DNA from 2 places in the Paenibacillus sp. EC2-1 genome. Region 2 is predicted to be linked to the other one. Evidence: riboswitches for the same ligand, from Rfam matches in the RefSeq annotation. Region 2 holds a riboswitch; the other holds the start of a gene.
The links. Region 2 has a riboswitch for ZMP and ZTP ahead of purT (phosphoribosylglycinamide formyltransferase 2). Riboswitches for the same ligand answer to the same signal wherever they lie in the genome.
Positions count from the first base shown of each region.

Region 1: linked by a shared signal. The riboswitch ahead of rpiB (ribose 5-phosphate isomerase B) and the one ahead of purT (phosphoribosylglycinamide formyltransferase 2) in region 2 are both predicted to bind ZMP and ZTP.

Region 1 covers NZ_CP186006.1:5,024,983-5,037,096, reverse strand. Annotated here, with positions in the region: gene ychF (redox-regulated ATPase YchF) at 37-1,137, shown strand; gene prfA (peptide chain release factor 1) at 1,410-2,477, shown strand; gene prmC (peptide chain release factor N(5)-glutamine methyltransferase) at 2,482-3,357, shown strand; gene ACK8P5_RS23695 (FtsW/RodA/SpoVE family cell cycle protein) at 3,468-4,655, shown strand; gene ACK8P5_RS23690 (FtsW/RodA/SpoVE family cell cycle protein) at 4,884-6,095, shown strand; gene spoIIR (stage II sporulation protein R) at 6,247-6,945, shown strand; gene ACK8P5_RS23680 (L-threonylcarbamoyladenylate synthase) at 7,300-8,514, shown strand; gene ACK8P5_RS23675 (manganese efflux pump MntP family protein) at 8,590-9,150, shown strand; gene ACK8P5_RS23670 (low molecular weight protein arginine phosphatase) at 9,188-9,772, shown strand; ZMP/ZTP riboswitch at 9,847-9,929, shown strand; gene rpiB (ribose 5-phosphate isomerase B) at 10,082-10,537, shown strand; gene ACK8P5_RS23660 (TIGR01440 family protein) at 10,625-11,212, shown strand; gene glyA (serine hydroxymethyltransferase) at 11,284-12,114, shown strand, end outside.
Region 2 covers NZ_CP186006.1:3,070,381-3,082,494, reverse strand. Annotated here, with positions in the region: gene ACK8P5_RS14445 (SDR family NAD(P)-dependent oxidoreductase) at 1-236, shown strand, start outside; gene ACK8P5_RS14440 (AI-2E family transporter) at 443-1,516, shown strand; gene ACK8P5_RS14435 (catalase) at 1,715-3,775, shown strand; gene ACK8P5_RS14430 (YojF family protein) at 4,023-4,367, shown strand; gene bshB2 (bacillithiol biosynthesis deacetylase BshB2) at 4,388-5,044, shown strand; gene ACK8P5_RS14420 (helix-turn-helix transcriptional regulator) at 5,216-6,028, shown strand; gene ACK8P5_RS14415 (VOC family protein) at 6,113-6,529, shown strand; gene ACK8P5_RS14410 (spermidine synthase) at 6,638-7,375, opposite strand; gene infC (translation initiation factor IF-3) at 7,534-8,007, opposite strand; gene ACK8P5_RS14400 (MFS transporter) at 8,331-9,542, shown strand; gene ACK8P5_RS14395 (YebC/PmpR family DNA-binding transcriptional regulator) at 9,693-10,412, shown strand; ZMP/ZTP riboswitch at 10,519-10,598, shown strand; gene purT (phosphoribosylglycinamide formyltransferase 2) at 10,674-11,834, shown strand; gene ACK8P5_RS14385 (histidine phosphatase family protein) at 11,991-12,114, shown strand, end outside.

The DNA.
Region 1 (12,114 bases), 2.0 Mb from region 2:
ATTGTTTAGAGAAATCGATAAGGAGTTGTCACATAAATGGCTTTAAAAGCAGGGATCGTCGGTCTACCGAACGTCGGTAAATCCACATTGTTTAATGCGATTACACAGGCGGGGGCGGAATCGGCTAACTATCCGTTTTGTACGATTGACCCTAACGTAGGTGTGGTGGAAGTACCAGATGAGCGATTGGACAAGTTGACTGAACTGGTACAGCCGAACAAAACCGTACCGACCGCATTTGAATTTGTGGATATTGCAGGTTTGGTTCGTGGTGCAAGCAAGGGAGAGGGCCTCGGGAATAAGTTCCTTGCTCATATCCGTGAAGTAGACGCTATCGTGCACGTGGTAAGATGCTTTGAAGATGAGAACATTACCCACGTTGACGGTAAAGTGAATCCAGTTAGCGACATCCAGACGATTAACCTGGAATTGATTCTGGCTGACCTCGATAGTGTAGAGAAGCGTATTGACCGCACCAAGAAGAATATGAAGGGCGGTAACAAAACGTACGCACAGGAAGTCGAACTGCTAGAGCGCGTGAAGGAAGCTCTGTACAATGATCAGCCTGCCCGTAGCGTAGAGCTTAACGATGATGAGAAACTGCTTATCCGTGACCTGCATTTGCTGACACTGAAGCCGGTACTTTATGCGGCGAACCTGAGTGAAGATGGTGTGGCTGGAGCAGACAGCAACCCTTATGTTCAGCAGGTTAGAGAATTTGCTGCAGCTGAGAATGCTGCTGTTGTTCCGATCAGTGCTAAGGTGGAAGCGGAGATCGCAGAGCTTGAAGGCGAAGATAAGGCGATGTTCCTGGAGGAGCTGGGCCTTGAAGAGTCTGGTCTGAACCGACTAATTAAAGCTGCATACAGCTTGCTTGGACTTTACACTTACTTTACGGCTGGTGTTCAGGAAGTTCGTGCGTGGACGATCCGCAAAGGAATGAAAGCTCCACAAGCGGCAGGAGTTATTCATAGTGACTTCGAACGTGGGTTTATCCGTGCGGAAGTTGTATCTTATGATGACCTTCTGGCAGCGGGTTCGATGAACGGAGCGAAAGAACGCGGACAGCTTCGTCTGGAAGGTAAAGATTATACGGTGCAAGACGGCGATGTTATGCACTTCCGTTTTAATGTATAAGATATGATGAAGAAGAACGACAGGCTTCCTTGATGGGGGACTGTCGTTTTTTGTATGGATGAAGATGAGGGTTTATTAATGTCGCAGAAAATTTTTTCATCAATATGCTGATTTGGGTGTTGTCCTTCTAGCCAAGCGAGCTGATTCATGTTAAAATAAAAAGTCGTTTGTTACTGCTGTTATGACGGTGTAAATGAAATAACTTTCGTGAATAAATGACAATCTTTTGTTTGAACATACTCAGGAATATACATGTAGAGAGGTGAATTCCCTTGTTGGACCGATTGCAATCCCTTGCGGACCGTTATGAAAAGTTAAGTGAGCTGCTCTGCGATCCCGACGTTGCAAGCGACTCGAAAAAGTTGAGGGATTATTCCAAAGAACAATCCGATTTGCAGCCTGCTTACGAGGCATTTGTTGAATATAAGAATGTGATGGAAGAGCTTGATGCTGCTAAGACTATGCAGGGCGAGAAGCTGGATGATGAAATGCGCGAGATGGTGAAGATGGAAATCGATGAACTGAGCGCACGCCAGCAATCGCTTGAGGAAACCATTCGAGTGCTGCTCTTGCCGAAGGACCCGAATGATGATAAGAACGTTATCGTGGAAATTCGCGGAGCGGCTGGTGGAGACGAGGCGGCCTTGTTCGCAGCGGACTTATACCGGATGTATACCCGTTATGCTGACAGTCAGGGCTGGAAAGTGGAGCTTATGGACGTGAACTCCAATGACCTTGGTGGATTTAAGGAAGTTATCTTCCTAATCAATGGCCGCGGGGCATATAGCAAAATGAAATTTGAAAGTGGAGCACACCGGGTACAGCGTATTCCGACAACGGAATCCGGAGGCCGTATTCATACTTCTACCTCGACGGTAGCTGTATTACCTGAAGCAGAAGAAGTAGATATCGAAATCCATGATAAGGATATTCGTGTAGACACATTCTGTTCCAGTGGTGCAGGTGGACAATCCGTTAACACGACGAAATCTGCCGTGCGGGTTACTCACGTACCAACAGGTATCGTTGCTACATGTCAGGATGGGAAGTCGCAGAACTCCAATAAGGAGAAAGCGCTGCAAGTACTTCGTACCCGTATCTATGATATGATGCGTCAGGAAGAAGAAGCGAAATACTCCGGTGAGCGTAAGAGTAAGGTAGGTACCGGAGATCGTAGTGAACGTATTCGAACTTACAATTTCCCGCAAAGCCGTGTAACAGATCACCGTATTGGTTTGACGCTGCATAAGCTGGATCAAGTGATGAACGGAGAAATTGAGGAAATCATTTCGGCACTTACGCTTGCGGAGCAAGCAGAAATGATGGATAAAGGAGAATAACGCTTTGGAGAGACATGTATTTGTATCAACACCGGAGCGTAGTATAAGAGAAGCCTTCACAGAGGCTTCTTCTTTTTTAGAAAGCTGCGGGGTGATGGAGCCACAGCATAATGCGAAGCTACTGCTTGAGCATGTGCTTGGTTTAACGGGTACAGCTTATTATATGGCGTTGCCAGACTCTTTTCCGGCTGATCGTCGTGATGCATGGGAAGCCGCTGTGAATCAGAAGGGGAATGGCGTCCCTGCACAATATATTATTGGTGAACAGGAATTTTACGGACTCACCTATGAGGTGACACCTGCTGTACTTATTCCTCGTCCTGAGACGGAACTTCTCATCGAAGCGGTGCTGGAGCAAGCTGGATCAGCACGAGGACTGACGACACTGGATATTGGCACGGGTAGTGGGGTTATAGCTGTGACACTAGCTTTGAAATCACAGGACTGGCGTGTGCTCGCGAGTGATATATCCCCCGAAGCGCTTGAGGTGGCTCGGCGCAACGCGAAACGACTTGGCGCGAATGTGGAGTTTCGTCTGGGGAATTTACTCGAGCCTTTTACAGGCCTTGCACCGGATATTATTGTATCTAATCCGCCTTATATTCCAGCGGAGGATATTGAAGGCCTCCAGCCGGAAGTTCGTGACCATGAGCCGCGCACGGCTCTTGATGGGGGAGCTGACGGATTGAATCCTTACCGGATTATGATGGAACAGCTTTCACTACTCGCCGCACCACCACGCATCATTGCGTTTGAACTTGGCATGGGTCAAGCAGACGCAGTAGCTGATTTACTAAGGTCAGCGGGACATTGGGAACGTATTATTACAGTTCCGGATTTGGCGGGAATTGATAGACATGTATTGGGAATTTCGCTCTAATTGTCATTCGGCCCATTTTTTCTTACAATAGTAAGTATGGATGTTAAATTGCCTTTTTAGGGCGCTAGGGAGCATTGAAGCTCAGCTCAGGCAGCACAGGGGGACCGAATATGCTTCAGAAGTTTAAGAAGATCGACTTCGTGATCGTGGCCGTACTGGTCATGTTGATGATTATCAGCATTACGTCAATATATAGTGTGACCAAGGGAGATGCCAAGTTTGATGGCTCCCATATTCGAATGATCGCCTATTATATCGTTGGTTTTATCGCTTTTTTTGGAATTAGCTTGCTGGACTATCGTATCTTAATGAAATATGCGTTGTACATTTACTTAGGTGGTTTGGCATTACTTATATTCGTCATGTTCTTCGGTGCAACCATAAACGGTTCACAAGGATGGATTAATCTCGGATTCGCTAGCTTGCAGCCAGCGGAGATGTTTAAGCTTGTACTCATCATCTTCATTACGCATGCCTTAGTTCGTAAGAATAAGCCGCAGCTATCCTTTATTCGGGATATCATCCCCGTGGGATTACTCGCGTTCATTCCTTTCATTCTCGTTATGGGCATCAATGACCTTGGTAATGCGCTGAGTTATGTCATCATTTTGCTGGGATTATTCTGGATTGGTAATGTTAAATTATCACATGCCTTCATTGGTTTTGTGCTTGTTGTAGGTACCGCATTTGGTGCTGCCCAGGCCTATATCCATTACCATGATAATATTAAGGCCGTGTTGGAGGAAGGTTCACGTGCGCACTGGATGGAGCGTATTGATCCGTGGCTCGTACCCGATAAAGCTACAGCTAAGGCAAGCTGGCATACGAATAATGCCAAGTTGGCGATTGCATCTGGCGGGATGAGTGGAGAAGGATTCATGCAAGGGACGTCTGTTCAGTCGGGCCGCGTACCTTACACGTATTCTGATTCTATTTTCGTACAGATTGCGGAGGAATATGGCTTTATTGGATCATCGGTACTGCTGCTACTGTATTTTATTCTGATACACCGGATGATTCTGATTGCACTGGAGTGTAAGGATCGTGCAGGTCCATTCCTTATTGTAGGTATTGTCTCCATGTTCTTGTACCAGATATTTGAGAATATCGGTATGTTCATCGGTCTGATGCCGCTGACGGGGATCACACTTCCGTTTATTAGTTTTGGTGGTACATCGCTCGTGATCAGTATGGCGAGTATGGGTGTAGCAATGAGTGTTAAGCTGCACGGACGGGAGATCGATGAGGATCTGCCACAGCCAAGTACGTATCGTACAGCGACAGCTGAGAAGAGCTAACGAGGTTCTACTAAGACCAGAAATAAGATAAATACTTAAATCCAATCAATGACCAATAGGAAAGCCCTCCGGGGCTTTTTTCTTTTCTCAATATTACGTGATTCAAAATCAGATCTGGAAATGTGAAGTGTTGTGATTCAGCTTGTAATTACTTACAATAGTAAAAGTAATTGCTATATTTCCTATAACAATGAATTAGTAAACTATTGTTTGCACAAGGAGGCATATATGCTTCAGAGAATACAAAAGATGGATTTCATGATCGTGGCCGTGCTGATTATGCTCATGTTGATTAGCGTCTCATCGATATATAGCGTTACGATTGGAACTGATCTGGAAGGTCATCATATGAAGATGCTTATCTATTACATCGTTGGTTTCCTTGCTTTCTTTTGTATGAGTCTATTAGACTTTCGTCTCCTGATTAAATATGCACGGTATATCTATTTGGCTGGACTTGCGCTATTAGTGTTCGTTATGTTTTTTGGTGCAGACATAAACGGATCGAAGGGATGGATCAAGTTCGGCACTTCCCTTAGCTTGCAGCCAGCGGAGATGTTTAAGCTGGTCTTGATTATTTTTCTGACCTATATATTGATTCGCAAAAACAAACCTCAGCTCTCCTTTATACGGGATGTGATTCCGGTCGGACTGCTTGCCTTTCTTCCATTTGTGCTTGTGATGGGGATCAACGACCTTGGAAATGCACTCAGTTATGTGGTTATTTTGGTAGGATTGTTGTGGATCGGTAACCTCAAGTTCCTACATGCACTCATTGGCTTGGTGCTTGTAGCAGCTGTAGTTTTGGGTGGGTCTCAGGCTTATATTCATTATCACGATCAGATTAAGGAATATCTCGGTAATGGTTCTCGTGCACACTGGATGTCTCGACTTGATCCATGGCTTGTACCGGACAAAGCGACGACAGATGCGATTTACCATACGAAAAATGCTAAGCTTGCCATTGCATCAGGTGGTCTTAGTGGTGAAGGGTTTATGCAGGGAACGTCGGTCCAATCAGACCGTGTGCCTTATACATATTCCGATTCGATCTTCGCACAGATTGCGGAGGAGTTCGGCTTTGTTGGCTCATCTATCTTGCTGCTATTGTATTTTGTTCTTATTCATCGAATGATTCTGATTGCACTGGAGTGCCGGGACCGGGCGGGGCCACTCTTGATTGTTGGAATGGTGGCGATGTTCTTATATCAGATTTTTGAGAATATAGGTATGTTTATCGGTCTGATGCCGTTAACTGGTATTACATTGCCATTCATTAGCTTTGGGGGCACCTCACTGGTGATCAATATGGCAAGCCTTGGGGTTGTGATGAGTGTGAAGTTTTATGGACAGGAAATCGATGATGATTTGCTTGAACCGAACTCATTTAAGGTGGTTGCCAAGGTGAATCAGGCACGGAATATTTCTGATTATCATTAACTCATCAATACAATATGTATAAAAAGCCCTTTGGGGCTTTTTGTGTCTCTACTCTATCTTTTTAATAAAATGCTAGTTTACACGTTTAACTCTCTCAATCACGGACATACTGATAGACATCATAGATTATTCTTGAGAGGTGGCTGGCATTATGAGAAAGCATAGCGAGACACTACGTATTATTGTTAAACAAATGATCATGCTCTTATCTATATTATTTATGATTGTGATGGCCTGGGAAGGGCAACGAATCGACGCTGCAGTAGCAGGAGGACCGATCCCGGCAGAGTCTATCCGTCTTCGGATTTTGGCTAATTCGGATAACCCGTCCGATCAGCTTGTGAAACGTGAAATCCGTGATGCAGTTGTAGCCCAAATGCAGCAGTGGGTAATTGAATTGGACAATCCGCAAAGTTTAGAGGACGCAAAAGTCTTAACTCGAAGTCATTTGCCTGAAATCCGTCAGTTGGTTGGCCAAGAGTTGTCCAAGCGTGGTATTACATATGCTTATGATGTGACACTGGGAAGCGTTCCATTTCCCACGAAGCTATATGGTGGGACGGTCTATCCCGCAGGAGAATATGAGGCTGTTCGGATTACGTTAGGTGAAGGAAAAGGACAGAATTGGTGGTGCGTACTATTCCCACCGCTATGCTTCATCGATGCAGGTAGTGGTGATGCAGCGGCTCAGCCGGTAGATGGTGAAGTGCGGACGGCTTCTGCTAAAGCGGATGACAGCAACGCTTCAGAAGAACGAAGTAATGCAAATTCAAGTGAACCAGAGGTGCGGTTCTTCCTGTGGGACATGTTCATAGGATTGTGGGAATGGGTGTCTGGGTTATTTGCATAAAGGAATAGAGCACTTTCTAGCTAGCAATGATTCTTACAATCGCAGTAATAATAGTTAAGGTGACAATACTAGAGTATACGGTGCAGGCTTTAAGGTGGAATTCGAATCGTCAATCACAGTAGAATATGATACACTTTTTAGCAGAAGAGTGCTTTCTCTTTAGCGTTAGGGTCCGATCATGATGGGCTGCTGGTTGCTGTGAGATACAAGCGCTTTTTCTTGTGGTCAGTTAAATCCAAGATGTGAAGGGTGCATGGGTACTGAATCGATGACGATATAGCAATCCATCCTTGTGGCAATGTGAGATTAATATAGCTGCTGGATGATCTAATATATAGAAAGTTTGGGATGACAATGGATCGAAAAGAGAATCGAATCAGTGAACAGGAAATTGTTGCTCCCCATCGTGTCACCAAAATGTGGCGGATGAACATGGGTGATAAATCAGATATCGGGATGAACACGATTGTTGGACGTTCCACGAAGAGTGATATTGAAAAAGATGAAAAAGTTGCTTCTGGATTGCACCTAGAACAAGGGGACGCGGTTGTGCTTGAACAAGCTGGCAGAGTGCTTGCAGCGGGCGGAACGGTAGCTTTTCCGACCGAAACGGTCTACGGTCTAGGTGCTGATGCAGGAAACACGGATGCGGTGGAGCGGATTTTTGCAGCAAAAGGTAGGCCCTCAGATAATCCACTTATCGTGCATATATCGGACAAGAGTCAGTTGGATGGCCTTGTTCTGCATGTGAATGAGACCGAACGGCGTTTGATGGATGCCTTCTGGCCGGGACCGCTGACGCTCGTTTTGCCTGTGAAGCCCGGTGCGGTGTCTACGCGCGTAACGGCTGGACTGGATACGGTAGCAGTGCGCATGCCGGATCATAAGGTGGCGCTGGCCTTGATTAGCGCCGCAGGGTGTCCGCTCGCTGCGCCTAGTGCGAACCGCTCTGGCCGGCCAAGTCCGACGCTGGCCAGCCATGTGTTTGAGGACCTGGCGGGTAGCATCGACGGTATTCTCGACGGCGGCCCCGCCGGGGTCGGTGTCGAGTCGACGGTCGTCCAGGCGAGCCAGGACGGTACCGTGACGGTGCTGCGCCCCGGCGGCGTCACGGAAGAGCAGCTTGCCGTATTAGCGGCAAGCGTCCAGCGCGACCCGGCGCTTGCGCGCGCCGGGAGCGCCAACAGCCCGGCGCCACGCTCGCCGGGCATGAAGTACACGCACTACGCACCCAAGGGTGCGCTGTGCATCGTGCAAGGGCGGACGGCTGAAGCCGTGTCCGCCAAGATCCAGGCCGAGCTCGACGCCGCGCAGGCGCGCGGGGAGAAGACCGGTGTGCTGTCATTCGACGAGCACATCGGTCGCTACCGCGCGGACGTCGTCGTCTCGCTCGGCAGTTTGGCCGCACCGGAGGAAGCGGCCCACCGGCTTTACGCCGGGCTGCGCCAATTCGATGAAGAGGGCGCGACCTTTCTTCTGGCAGAGTCCTGCCCGGAGAAGGGTCTCGGCGCTGCAGTGATGAATCGGCTTCTTAAAGCAGCAGGCCATCATATTTTGCAAGTAGAATAATAACGACTATCCGGAATGATTCCTTCCTTGTCCGCATATGGTGTACAAGACCATAGGGACTTGGGGGAAATTCGGATGTTGGAATCGTCTGTCCAATCAGGGCAACTCGCGACCATCCTAATTATGGCTGTGGCACTGGGATTGGACGCATTTTCATTAGGTATTGGCGTTGGGATGAGAGGTATTCGGCTGAGGCATATTCTGAATATCAGTCTGCTAATTGCGTTCTTCCATATGCTTATGCCGCTGATTGGGTTATTTGCGGGAAGATATGTCGGCTCTTTGCTTGGACAAGTTACAGGGCTTGCAGCGGGTGGGCTGCTCATACTTCTGGGTGGACATATGATCTGGAATTCTTTTCGTAAGGAAGAAGGTAAGCTTGTTAATCACACCACGCTGCTAGGAATGCTGTTGTTTGCACTTAGTGTCAGCATCGACTCATTCTCTGTGGGCGTCTCCCTTGGTATGTTTGTCAAAGATGTCTTATTGATCGTGGTATCTTTCGGTGTAATTGGGGGACTCATGTCGATTATGGGGCTTATGCTGGGACGACATGCAGCTAGTAAGCTTGGTGAATATGGAGAAATGATAGGCGGCGTTATTCTGCTAGCATTTGGTTTGATGTTTATAATTTGATACAATAACGGCAATGGAATTTTGGGAGGTGGAGACCGTGAAAAACATATTATTTGTCTGCACCGGCAACACCTGTCGTAGTCCCATGGCTGAGGGTATGCTGCGTAAGCTTGCCGAGGGAAGAGGGATTTCGCTCGAAGTGCGTTCCGCAGGTGTTGCCGCTGTAGAGGGAATGCCTATATCTAGTCATGCCGGGACGGTTCTTCGGGATCAGCAGATTGAAGAATGTCATAGCTCCAAACCACTCAGCACAGATCTTGTGGAATGGGCGGATATGATTCTGACATTGACGCTATCCCATAAACAGTACGCGATTCGTCAGTTTCCTTATGCGGCGGACAAGGTTCATACGCTTAAGGAGTACGTTGAGAATGATGAGCAGGTGCTTCGGGATCTGCAAGAGCAGGACAGTCTGCTTGCATCAATGGAGATGACAAGATCCCTTGGTGGTGAGCTTCAGGAGCAGGACAAGGTGCGTCTTATCGAACTTAGACAGCGTATTCCGAGCTTTGACATATCTGATCCATTCGGTGGTTCACTGGAGGATTATGAGGCTACAGCAGCAGAAATTCGCTTAGCGTTGTTCCGCTTGCTGGATAAGCTAGGGAATGAGCATAAGTAGAAGCTGCACGAATATATAAACATTTATCCGTTGCTTTTCTGCTGAGTTTGATTTAAGATGAAGTGGAAAAACACGGATTCCGATGTAACTGGCGACGAAGTGGATGAAACCACGATGGAGCATCGGAAACATACGGCCGGTCGCCTGGGCAAAGAGCAATTGGTGCACATTTCACGTGCGCGGACTGCTCTTTTTTTCGTCTTTTAATGACAATTTGGGTTATAATGATACAAGTTGTTGTACACGTGGTTTACATTGTTTTTGTGAATTACGGTGACAAAAGACGAAACATACAAGGGGGTTTTTCATATGAAAATCGCATTAGGCACAGATCATGCTGGTATTCGTTTGAGAGAGGAAATTTCGCAGGTTATTCGCAGTCTTGGACATGAAGTTGAGGACTTGGGTTGCGGCTGCTCTGATTCGGTCGATTATCCGGATTATGCACTTCCGGTATGTGAGAAGGTCGTATCCGGAGAAGCTGACCGCGGCATTCTGATCTGTGGAACGGGAATTGGCATGAGTATTGCAGCGAACAAGGTGCCAGGCATTCGCTGTGCACTGACGCATGATGTATTTTCGGCAAAAGCTACCCGTGAGCATAATGACAGCAACGTGCTGGCTCTCGGAGAACGAGTGGTAGGTCCTGGATTGGCAGCTGAGATTGTTACAGCTTGGCTCGGTACAGAATTTAGTCAGGGTGAACGGCATGTTGGCAGGGTTAACAAGATCAAGGCCATTGAGGAACGCTATCTGAAAGGTTAAGCTCATCGCAGGTGATGCAAGCTAATGCCTGCTTAATTCTGGCGTTAGCTTGTGTTCAGGGCGATCGCATCCATGGGGGGCTGTGACATGACAGATTACTCGAATGATCATGATTTGAAAGAGCAAACCGAGACGATTGTACGGGAGCTGGCCCAGGCTGCAGGCTTGGGACGAGGCAAAATACTGGTTATTGGAACAAGTACAAGTGAGGTTGCCGGTCGCAAGATAGGTACCGGTGGTGCGCTTGAGACGGCTCGTCAAGTATTGAATGGTATTGAGGAAGTGCAAGCTGAGTTTGGCTTTCATACTGCATTTCAATGCTGTGAGCACTTGAACCGTGCACTTGTGGTGGAACGAGAACTTCTCGAACATCTGGGACTGACGGAAGTGGCTGCTGTACCTATTCCGCATGCGGGCGGGTCCATGGCTTCCGCAGCTTACCGAAGTCTTGCTGCTCCGTGCCTTGCTGAGAGCATCTCGGCACATGCCGGTATAGATATCGGTGAGACCATGATCGGAATGCATCTGCGCCCGGTTGCTGTACCATTTCGGCCTAGTATTCGTTTTATCGGGGAAGCACGCGTGACCGCAGCACTGACAAGACCGAAGTTGATTGGTGGGCAGCGAGCCGTTTATCGGTTGGAGCAAGATATGAACTCCACTTCTTGTGATTAAGGTCTAGTAAGTTTGATGTTGTGATTGATGATATACCATATAATATTTTTTAATTTGGGGAGGAAACGAAGATGATGGAGAATTTGCGTAAGCAAGACCCGGCTGTACTGGAAGCTATGGATTTGGAACTCAAACGTCAACGCAGCAACATTGAACTTATTGCTTCGGAGAATATCGTTAGTGAAGCGGTTATTGAAGCGCTTGGATCCGTGCTCACGAATAAATACGCGGAAGGCTATCCGGGTAAACGTTACTACGGTGGTTGTGAGCGTGTTGATATCGTTGAGGACCTGGCTCGCGACCGTGCTAAAGAGTTGTTCGGTGCAGAACATGTTAACGTTCAACCTCACTCAGGTGCTCAAGCGAACATGGCTGTATATTTGGCTGCACTGAAGCCTGGGGATACGGTTCTCGGCATGAACCTCGCTCACGGTGGACACTTGACACACGGAAGTCCTGTGAATGCATCTGGTCTGTTGTATAACTTTGTAGCCTATGGTGTGCAAGAAGATACATTCCTTATCGATTACAACGAAGTGCGTAAAGCGGCTTTCAAACATCGTCCACGTTTAATCGTTGCTGGTGCAAGTGCATACCCACGTACCATCGATTTTGAAGCGCTGGCTTCTATCGCTAACGATGTAGGTGCGCTGTTCATGGTTGATATGGCGCATATCGCAGGTCTTGTTGCAGCAGGATTGCATCCGAATCCTGTTCCACATGCTCATTTTGTTACGACTACTACGCACAAAACACTTCGTGGCCCACGTGGTGGTATGATCATCTGCAAACAGCCTTGGGCTGCTGCTATTGATAAAGCAGTATTCCCAGGCTCTCAAGGTGGACCGCTTATGCACGTTATTGCATCTAAAGCTGTAGCTTTGGGTGAAGCACTCGAACCT
Region 2 (12,114 bases):
TTGGGGAACATGGGATAACGGTCAACCAAGTGGCACCCGGGTGGACTGTAAGTGATCGAGATCGTGAGAATGGGACAGAGCATAGTGAATCATACGAGTCATCTGTACCCCTACAGAGGAGAGGGACGGATCAGGAAATAGCGAATATGGTTGCATTCCTAGCGTCTGATCTTGCATCTTTTACAACAGGGGCGTATATCCCGGTATGTGGTGGCAATATAATGCCGTCTATATAGTGATAGAACAAGAGATACGATTAATTTCGTATCTTTTGTTATTTTAAAGAAAGAATAAAGATATGTTATAGAATGAATGTTCATGACATAGGAGTCTTGATTTTGGATGAAAGCAATGTTCTGCTATAATATTTGAATACTGCGTTATACAAGATGCAGACATAATAAATGTACATAAATTGAAGTTGGGGGCCGCGCAGATTAGCATGAATAAGTTCTATAAAGTTTGTATTGGTGTCATCTTAGTCTTGATTATTATTTACTTGGGTTCCTTGGTTGATTTCATATTCAAACCAGTACTCGCCTTATTCAGTTTACTCATCATTGTTCCCGTATTGCTGTCAGGCTTCTTCTACTATTTATTGAGGCCGCTGGTTAACTTTCTGGAGAGGAAGAAACTGAATAGATCTTTAGCGATTATTCTACTGTATGTCGTGATTGCTGTTATTTTGACAGGGTTTATACTCGGTGTATGGCCATCTCTAAGCAAACAGATTGATGCTCTGGAGCGGAACGCACCTTATCTGTTTAATGCCCTTGCGAAGCAATTAGAGAAGCTGGAAGATTACCCATTCCTCTCGAGTATTTTCCCTGAGGATAAGAGTATGCTCACGCAAATTACAGAGTATCTTAACAAAGGGTTTGTCTTACTTTCCAACTATATAACGAGTTTATTCTCAGTATTATCGAACTTTGCAATTATCCTCTTCACCTTCCCAATCTTCCTTTACTATATGTTAAAAGAAGGCGGAAAGTTTGGTCAGAAAATTGTTAGCTTTATGCCAAAGCGGTTTCGTGAAGAGGGAACTGAAACGATGAATGATATTGACAAGGCACTTAGTAACTTTATTGTAGGTAGAGTGCTCGTGAACTTGGCACTTGGTGTGCTTATGTATATTGGTTTTATTATCATCGGTCTGCCTTATGCTCTTCTGCTCACCGTCATCGCGGTAATTATGAACTTCATTCCGTTTGTAGGTGCGATCCTTTCGTCAGTACCTATTGTGATTATAGGATTGGTGGAATCACCTTCAGTAGCTATTTGGTCACTTGTAATTATACTTGTGGCTCAGCAAATTCAAGATAATCTCATTGCGCCATACATTTTCGGAAAACAGCTGGATATTCATCCGTTAACGACTATTGTATTAGTATTTGCAGGTGGTGATTTGTTCGGTATTGTCGGGATTATCGTCGTTATTCCTGTATATATGGTAATCAAAATTGTAGTAACACGCGTGTATGCCAGATTTTTCAAAGAGCGATGGGAGAAAGCTTAATCGAATACGAGATATTGATTATTTAACACGTGCAGCTTGTCTGCACGTGTTTTTGCGTTATCTCATGAAGAATTCGTGAAGATGGATTCGTAACTTCCTTAGTCGGGTAATAACTCAGCGAGCTGATGTACTCTTTGCAATAATCAAAACTCACATCGTCGGATGCTCACCTATTTTTGAACTGGAGGTTGAACACAAATGAACAATCGCGAAAATTCAAACAACGAGAACAGAACTAGCAAAGATGAACAACTGGAAGAATTTCGGGTTCATAATGACGGGAAGAAGATGACGACGAATCAAGGGTTAACGGTGTCTGAGGATGAACATTCTCTGAAGGTAGGAGACCGTGGACCTACATTAATGGAAGATTTCCATTTCAGAGAGAAGATGACTCACTTCGACCATGAACGTATACCTGAGCGAATTGTTCACGCTAGAGGTTTCGGGGCACATGGATATTTTCAAGTTTATGAATCGATGAAAGAATATACAAGAGCCAAGTTCCTTCAAGATCCTTCTGTTCAAACACCTGTATTTGTTCGGTTCTCAACCGTAGCAGGTTCCAGAGGTTCAGCGGATACGGTTAGGGACGTAAGAGGCTTTGCTACGAAGTTCTATACAGAAGAAGGTAACTACGACCTAGTCGGAAATAATATGCCTGTATTTTTCATTCAAGATGCGATGAAATTCCCTGATTTCATTCATGCCGTAAAGCCTGAACCGCATAATGAGATACCTCAAGCCCAATCGGCACACGATACATTCTGGGATTTCGTTGCTAACAATACAGAGAGTGCACATATGGTGATGTGGGCTATGTCTGACCGCTCTCTTCCTCGCAGCTTACGAATGATGGAGGGCTTCGGTGTACATACATTCCGCTTTATTAATGAAGTGGGCGAAGCACATTTCGTGAAGTTCCACTGGAAGCCGACACTTGGTACGCATTCTTTGGTATGGGATGAGACACAAAAGCTGGCAGGTAAAGATCCGGACTTTAATCGCCGCGATCTGTGGGACGCCATCGATACGGGTAATTATCCTGAGTTCGAACTAGGGATTCAAATTATTAAAGAAGATGAAGAGTTTAATTTCGACTTTGATATTCTTGATCCAACGAAGCTGTGGCCGGAAGAATTGATTCCAGTTCGCATCATCGGTAAAATGACATTAAATCGAAATACAGATAATTTCTTTGCAGAAACGGAGCAAATTGCCTTCCATCCAGGTCATGTGGTTCCTGGTATTGATTTTACCAATGATCCACTACTTCAAGGACGACTATTCTCATATACGGATACGCAATTGTCAAGACTTGGGGGTCCGAACTTCCACGAGATTCCGATCAACCGACCGATCGTGCCTGTTCATAACAATCAGCGGGACGGTATGCACCGTATGACGATTAATCCAGGGCAGGTAAGCTATCATAAGAATGGTATTGCCAATAATTCTCCACGTCCGGTTCCTGCGGATCAAGGGGGATATGAGCATTATACGGAGAAAGTAGAGGGACGCAAGGTTCGTCAGCGGAGTGAAAGCTTCAAAGACCACTATAGTCAGGCCGCGCTGTTCTGGAACAGCATGTCCGATGTAGAAAAACAACATATTGTATCTGCATTCCAGTTCGAACTTGGGAAGGTACAGAGCAAAGAGATTCGTCAGAATGTAGTAGATATGTTCGCAAATGTGGATGGAGATTTGGCTATTCGTATTTCAGATGGTCTTGGAACGATTCCTCCCGAGGCGAAGGGATCTGCTTCTACGCAGTCATCTCCTGCGTTAAGTATCATGAACACAATCCATACACCGGTCACACGTAAAGTTGCTGTTCTTGTTGGAGATGGTTATCAGGATGAGGCGTTAACAAGTGTGCTTCAAACGTTGATGGAAGCGGGAGTACAAGCTGAAATCGTGAGTCCAAAACTGGGTTATGTTACAAGTGACGGTGTAAACAGACTTGAAGTGAAGCACTCACTTCTCGGCGCAGATTCTGTTTTATTTGATGCAGTACTTGTAGCAGGGGGCAGACAGAGCGTGGATAACCTGCTTACCGAACCTAAGGTCATTGATTTTGTAAAAGAAGCCTATCAACATTTCAAACCCATTGGAGCTATTGGTGAAGGGGCTGAGCTGTTACCGAAAACGGAGGGTCCGGGAATTGTAACTTCTGAAATGAACGGCGATATTCAAAGTTTCGGGAAAAGCTTGCTAGAAGCCATCACAGCGCATAGACATTGGTCAAGAACGGTTTAAAATCAATTTAATATCTATTAGATAAGCTTTCGAATAAGGGCATGAAAAATGAAGTTCTCTTCATTTTCCGTGCCCTTATTCTTTGAATAAACACAAAAAAATGTAATCGTTTTCTCTCTTTCTTTTTTAAAGTAACATTCATACAAATATGAAGTTTCGTTTTTTCTTTATAAATAAGTATGCTAAAATAATCATATTAGTGATAACTAATATGTATGTATTCTACGATTTAAATACGGAGGGAATTATGGAGCTCATTCATCAAACAGAAGTTCAAAACATGATCGATAAGCTGACAGATCAAGATCTTTATATACATCTTGAGCTTACTACGGGAGCTTATGCTTCCCATCACGATATTTCCAAACATCCTGCTGCCAATTTTATTACAAATGCCCAAATCCGTTACACTCATGGATCTATTTCAGGAAATGGAACATTTCGGGTTGGATTAAAGATGGAGCATGGCTGGATTTACGCAGAAGGTTTGACCCATTATGACAAGAATGAGTCTGAACGACTGGTCATGGCAGGTCATGATAGTCAAGGTAAGCTCGTTGTTGCATTGCAATTAAGCCGGGAACCCTTCTAAAGAACAGGAGATGAGAAAGAATGAATCAACGCATACTGGTTGTATTACCCCACCCAGATGATGAGGCTTTCGGCCTTTCAGGCACGCTGGCCAAGCATATAGATCAAGGAGACCATGTTACTTATGCATGTCTAACATTGGGTGAGATGGGACGCAATATGGGAACCCCTCTGATTGCGAATCGTATTACACTTCCTTCAATTCGTAAAGTCGAGTTGGAAGAGTCTTGTCGTGCTATTGGCATCCAAGACTTGAGAATGCTAGGTTTTCATGATAAAACGATTGAATTTGAGGATCCTGAATTTCTGGATGGCGTCATTGATCAATTATTAAAAGAAATTCAACCGACACTTGTATATACTTTTTATCCAGGATACAGCGTGCATCCAGACCATGATGCCACTGGTGCGGCTGTTGTCCGGACAATACAGAAGTTACCGAAGCAAGAGCAACCAACGGTTCTGTGTATTGCCTTCGCTCGAAATTGTGAGGAAGCATTAGGCAAAGCAGATGTGTCTATTGATGTGACTGCTTATATTGAAGCGAAGATGAATTCTATTAAATCTCATCGGTCACAGTTCCAAGCTGCTGAATTATTAGGTAGCAAACAAATGAGCCCAGAAGAAATTAACAAACGATTTGCTAGAGAAACATTTTGGACTTATCGATTTGAATAACTTCGGGATCTAGTACAATACAGACTACAGCTCTGACGCTTGAATAGCGATCAGGGCTTTTTTTATTTGAAAATCAATTTTAAGTATTTTCGGTGTTTCAAGTTTATGCTAGTATCTTTAGGGAACGATTGTTCTTGGTTGTTGGAATCTAAGTCCAAGTAGGAGGAATCGATGTCAGATTTATATTCAGAAATCGATGAAGTGATTGCTTATATCCATAAGCACATCTATGATCCGCTTCCATTGTCTCATCTCGCTCAGCATATCTCATATAGTCCTTATCATTTCTCTCGAATATTTAAGGAGAGGGTAGGGCTATCCCCATTATATTATGTCTCTTCTATTCGGTTACAGAAGGCGAAGGACTTACTCTTGCAGAGTAATTTGACAGTGCGTGATATCGCACTCGAAATAGGTCAACAGAGTCTTGGAACGTTTACTACAAGATTTACGGAACGAGTGGGTATGTCTCCTTCTCAGTTTCGAAATTCAGCCGAACATGCTTCAAGCTTTTTCTCCTCACTCCAGCAGATTCAATCTTGGGTACCTGAAAATATGAACGCCGATCCTTGTGGCCAAGTTGAAGGTATGGTTCATGCAACGGAACACTTTGAAGGTGTCATATTGATTGGATTATTCCCTAAACCAATACCTGAAGGAATACCGATCCACGGAACGTTACTATCATCTTTAGGTTATTTCTCATTTGCAAATGTTAAACCAGGTACATACTATTTAATGGCAACGACTCTAGCTTGGAGCACAAACTTAACGGATATATTACTTCCTAAATTTACACTTCGAACAAGGTCTAGAGTGCCAATTGTTGTGAATAATGAAAATCGTGTGCCATTTCAGCAGATTATGCTGTATCCACCTCGTTTAGATGATCCACCCATTTTGATTTCACTTCCTTTACTTATGAGCAGTTTTCTGAATCGAATTTCACCGCAGTATTCGGAAATAGCAATCGAGAAGAAATAATATGATGAATCCTATGTTATGATGCAAATAACAACGAAATAACAAGGCGTGAATAACACATCCTAATGAAGAGGTGAACGTATTATGGCTTTAAAAGCGGATAAAATATTTGTGAATTTACCAGTAAAAGATCTTAATAAAACGGTTGAATTTTTCACGGAGATCGGGTTTGAGTTTAATCCTCAGTTCACAAATGAGAACGCAACTTGTATGGTAATCAGTGAACATATTTATGTAATGTTATTAGTTGAAGATTATTTCAAAACCTTCACGAAAAAAGAGATTTCTGATTCATCAAATTCTACTGAAGTGATCATAGCAATTTCTGCGGAGAACAGAGAACAGGTGGATGAGATTGTAAATAAAGCTCTGGCAGCGGGTGGACAACCAACTAATGATCCAGTGGATCACGGCTTTATGTACAGTAGGAGTTTCGAAGATATTAACGGTCATTTATGGGAAGTAGTCTATATGGACCCAAGTACAGTTGAACAAGCGTAATCTTTAGGGTACAACATCAATTAACCTTAACTATAAAACATCGCCGATAAGGCGATGTTTTTTTGTTTGGTTCAAAAGGAATCATTTCAGAATAATAGGAGGTGAGACTTAGTCCCAAATGATATATCCTTCACTGAATTGTACCTCTGTGAATCCCGCTAGGTGTTTAGATTGAAACATAATTGGGGATTTGCTGGCCATGATCAGTATATTTTGGGTATCAGTAGAATCCTGAACAGGAAGGGAAAAGGATCTTACATAAGGAAAAATATCGCAAGCTGTGGTATGGATGGCATGAATGAAAGAGTCGTTCTCACTTCTCCCTATAAGATTTAGGATAATTGAACCTTGTTCATCAAGCTTTTCTGATGCAGTTCGGAAGAATTCCCATGACACAAGATGATGAGGTGTCCCTTTATCCGTAAAAGCGTCAACGACGATATAATCTAGACCCTCGTTCTGTTCGCTCTCGAGTATGGCACGTCCATCGCCAATGATAATATTATCCTGATTATAGCCAAAATATTGGCGACTAAGATGAACGATCGGAGCACTGAGTTCTGCTACTTTACAGCGTTTATCCGAGAAATAACCTGGTAAGGTCCCAATCCCATGGCCGATAATGAATATATCTTCAAAAGTTGGATCGTTCCATTCGACTAGATGGATAATCGCTCTAGGATATTCGAATAGTATACGCTTAGGTTGATCCAAGTCGAGTGCTCCTTGAATGGCTTCATTCGAGAACTGTAATACTCGAAAATTCCCCTTCTCTCCATATAATTCTTGCGTATCCATGACGGTGATTTCTGGATGGTTGTTCTGTTCTTTCAGTTGTACGTGCAATAGTTTGGCCTCCAGGAAGTATCTCTAGAATATGTTTACGTAGTGTATCCCGTTCTATAGAGGGGCAGTCTCTAAGGTCGAAAGACTAGTAGGCTGCCCTTTTGTCTGCAGTCATGACGATCTTTCACCACGTGAAGAAACTTAAGAAATAGGAAAAACTACTTGGCTTCAAGCTCAACCATTGCTTGTTTACCGCTTACTTGAATACCTGTCTTCTTCTGCCCAACGTCTTTCAAGTCTTGTATGAGTTCTTCAAGGAGAGTTTTAGCTTTTGCTCCTTCTTTCCCCTGGATCCGGACAACGAGTGATACGGAATTTCCTGCACGAAGCAGCTTCTCAGCTTGATTTCTCTTTGTTTCATAATCATGTTCCTCGATATTCGGTGTAAGTCGGATCTCTTTTGTTTTCGCGGGTTGTTCTTTCTTGCGTGCTTGTTGGCGCTCTTCTTTAATTGCTCCGGAAGCCACTAGGCGACAAGGTGGAGGACTGCTAAATAAAGATGTGCAGACTAGATCTACTTTCATTTTACGAGCCATTTCAAGCGCTTGCTCCGTAGGGACGATCCCCAGAGCTTCTCCGTTGACACCCGTCAGCTCAACTTCAAGTGCTTTAATCTTCTCATTTTTTATCATGTTTTCATCAGGCCTCTCGTTCTTTATTGTGTATATATCTTACCCTCCGACTGAGATTAGATCAAATTCATTGAGCATATATAATCAAACCCATAGAACTTTTAATAAATAAACAATTTATATAATTGTTTATTTTATAATAGATATAAACTTAAATTGTTTATAAAAATAACCAAAAAAGCGTTGCTTTTCATTAATTAGCACCATATAATGACTACAGACTTGAACGAGGAGGTTACGCAAGATGACACGAGCAATATATGGACATCAGGAAGCCCAGAATGTTGTAGCAAGTCCAATTTAAAGAAAAGGATTGATCAAGTATGTTGAAGAATCGTTATGTGCAAACCATCATGCTCTCGAGTGTGTTTCTCCAGCTTGGCATATGGATACGAAATTTTGCGATTTTGTTATATGTTACAAACCTCACGAATAACGACCCCTTATATGTATCTCTTATTTCGGTGGTAGAATATGCCCCAATCTTTATCTTTGCTATTATAGGAGGGACATTTGCAGATCGTTGGAAGCCTAAAAGGACGATGGTATGGTGTGATATACTTTCGGGACTATCTGTCGTTGCCGTGATGCTCGCATTGAATTTTGGTGGATGGTACACGCTGCTCTTGGGGACTTTGATTTCATCTAGCTTGTCTCAATTTTGGCAGCCGTCGGCTATGAGGTTCTATAAAGAGCATGTACCCAGTGACCAGGTTCAAGGTGTTATGGCACTATCTCAATCATTAATGGCTATTTTCATGGTACTTGGTCCTGTAATCGGTACATTTATTTTCCTGAATTATGGAATAGAGGTTTCTCTTGGTTTGACAGCTCTTATGTTTTTTGTGTCCGCACTTATTCTGACCAGACTTCCACGTGATCAGCAGGGAGTAACTAGAGAGAAAAGCAGCTTTATGGGTGAGATGAAAGAGGGGCTTCAATATCTTTGGAATAATGTATCTTTGAGAACATTAAGTGTTTCATTTGCTGCAAGCGGGCTCGCGGTTGGAATGATTCAGCCTTTGATGCTATTTATCACGATCGAGAAGTTAGGAAGGGATAAAGAGTTCTTACAGTGGCTTCTTATGGCAAATGGTGGCGCTATGCTAGTAGGCGGAGCAGTCATTATGAGTTTAGCTGCCAAAATGAAACCTCAACTTATGCTTGCACTCGGTCTTGTTGTAAGTGCAATTGTCACAGTAGGTATTGGGGCATCGAGCGTCGTGTGGGTGACGATAATACTTCAGATGATCAGTGGATTTTTCTACCCATGCATTCAAGTGGGGATTCAAACACTTATTATGAAAAATACGGAGACCGCTTATATAGGAAGAGTTGGAGGAGCGATTACACCTATTTTTATGGGGATGATGGTTCTAGGTATGTCATTTTCAGGGTTCCTTAAAGAACAGTCTTCCTTATTCATCGTGTTTAGCGCAAGTGGAATACTGTTTATTATAGGTTCCATTGTGCTGGCTCCACTATTTAAAAATACCGAACGGGTACATGAGCAGGCAGTGCTTAGTCGAAGGTAACGAGATTAACATATTTGTATATGTAGAAACTGAACAACTATAATATATGTGTGGTGATGGTAAACAAAATGTTTCAGATCAGTAGTTTTTTCATAACCGAGTATGATGCTATAATAGGAAAGTAAAATTTATAAAGAAAGCGGGAACATCATGGGTCGTAAATGGAATAATATCAAAGAAAAGAAAGCTTCAAAGGATGCAAATACAAGTCGTATTTATGCGAAATTTGGAGTTGAAATCTATGTAGCAGCCAAAAAAGGCGAGCCGGATCCCGAATCAAACCGTGCTTTGAAAGTCGTTCTTGAACGGGCCAAAACGTATAACGTACCAAAAGCAATAATCGATCGTGCTATGGATAAAGCAAAAGGAAGTTCAGAAGAAACGTATACGGAGCTTCGTTATGAAGGATTTGGACCTAACGGGGCAATGGTTATTGTTGATACATTGACGAATAACGTAAACCGTACAGCTTCTGATGTGCGTTCTGCCTTTAACAAGAACGGCGGAAACATGGGCGTGAGCGGATCGGTAGCATATATGTTTGATGCGACTGCTGTAATAGGTGTAAAAGGCAAAACATTGGACGAGGTATTCGAATTGCTGATGGAAGCTGATGTTGAGGTTCGTGATATCATGGAAGAAGAAGATTCTGTTATTGTATATGCGGAACCAGATCAATTCCACGAGGTTCAAGAAGCGTTCAAAAATGTTGGTATTACAGAATTTACGGTTGCTGAATTAACGATGCTTCCACAAAATTATGTCGAGCTTCCGGAAGACGCAATGCCACAGTTTGAGAAACTGATTGACGCACTTGAGGATTTAGAGGATGTTCAGCAAGTATTCCATAATGTTGACTCTGAAGAGTAACCCTTTTGGGTCATACATACAAAAAAAGTCGCTATATAGCGGCTTTTTTTGTTGAATCTATTTGCAAATAGACGATTATTTCAGTATGATTTACATGACAATTGAAATGCTAATGTGTAACTGGCGGAACATGGGCAACCATGAGGGAGCACATTGTTGGCAGTGCCGTACGCCTGGGCAGAGGTAAGGAGTTTCTTTCTCCTTGCCTCTTTTTTATCTACATTTTATTGTAGATCAATCCGAAAAAGTGAGGGATAGCCAATGTTACAGTCTAAAAAAATGTTATTACTCGGCTCTGGTGAGCTGGGGAAGGAAGTCATTATTGAAGCGCAGCGATTAGGGGTGGAGACGGTTGCCGTTGACCGTTACGAACATGCACCTGCTATGCAGGTAGCGAACCGCAGCTATGTGATCGATATGCTAGATGAACAGAAATTACGTGAAATTATTGAACTGGAAAATCCGGATCTAATCGTTCCAGAAATTGAGGCTTTAGCGACTTCTGAATTGTTGAAACTTGAGGAGGAAGGCCATCGGGTTATTCCTACCGCAAGGGCAGCTAAACTGACGATGGATCGTGAGGGGATTAGACGACTAGCTTCAGAGAAGCTTAGTCTGCCAACAGCAGGTTATAAATTTGCGGATACATATGAAGAATTTGTTCAAGCGGTCCATGAGATGGGCTATCCCTGTGTCATTAAGCCACTAATGAGCTCGTCAGGTAAAGGACAAAGCGTTTGCCGTGAGGAGAAGGACATCGAGAAATGTTGGAGCATTGCCATGGAGGGAGGACGGGTTCAGAATGGTCGGGTCATCATTGAAGAGTTCATCCGTTTTGAATCTGAAATTACACTTTTAACGGTCCGCAGCGTGAATGGAACGAGCTACTGTGCACCTATTGGGCATGTTCAAGAGAGCGGAGATTACATTGAATCATGGCAACCACATCATATGACTGATGAACAACTTGAAGAAGCTAAGCATATTGCTAGAACGATTACGGATGAATTGGGCGGATATGGTCTGTTTGGTGTTGAATTATTCTTAACAGAAGATAAAGTGTATTTTAGCGAAGTTTCCCCTCGCCCGCATGATACAGGATTAGTAACCCTAGTCACTCAAAATCTATCCGAGTTTGCTCTTCATGTTCGTGCAATTCTAGGCTATCCTATTCCGGAAATTGTTCAATTATTACCGGGTGCCAGTCGCCCATTGAAAGCAGATAAGGAATTGGAGAATTATCAAATTACCGGTGTGGAGAAAGCACTATCTGTTTCAAACACCCAGGTACGTATATTTGGTAAGCCTGTGAGTAAATTGGGTCGGAGAATGGCCGTTGCGTTATCCACGGCTGATACGGTTGAAGAAGCACGTATTCTTGCCAAGCAAGCACTTGATGGGCTTGCTGTAGAAGAGGCTTAATTCATATTTCATCTAACGATATTAGAATTAAAAAAGTATAAGGGCCGTGTGTTAGCTGTATAGAATAGCTGATCCACGGCTTTTTTCGATCTTTACATTGATCATCTATTCATGGAAAATAAATATAATATTGGGGATTTAGGAGAGGGTGGTCAAATGAAAACGACAATTTATTTTGTCAGGCACGGCATCGCTCCATTTTCATTAGAACAAGAGAAAACATCAGGCGGAGCAAGACTTAATGAGCAAGGGCAAGCAGATGCGCAAAGAGTGGCAACCT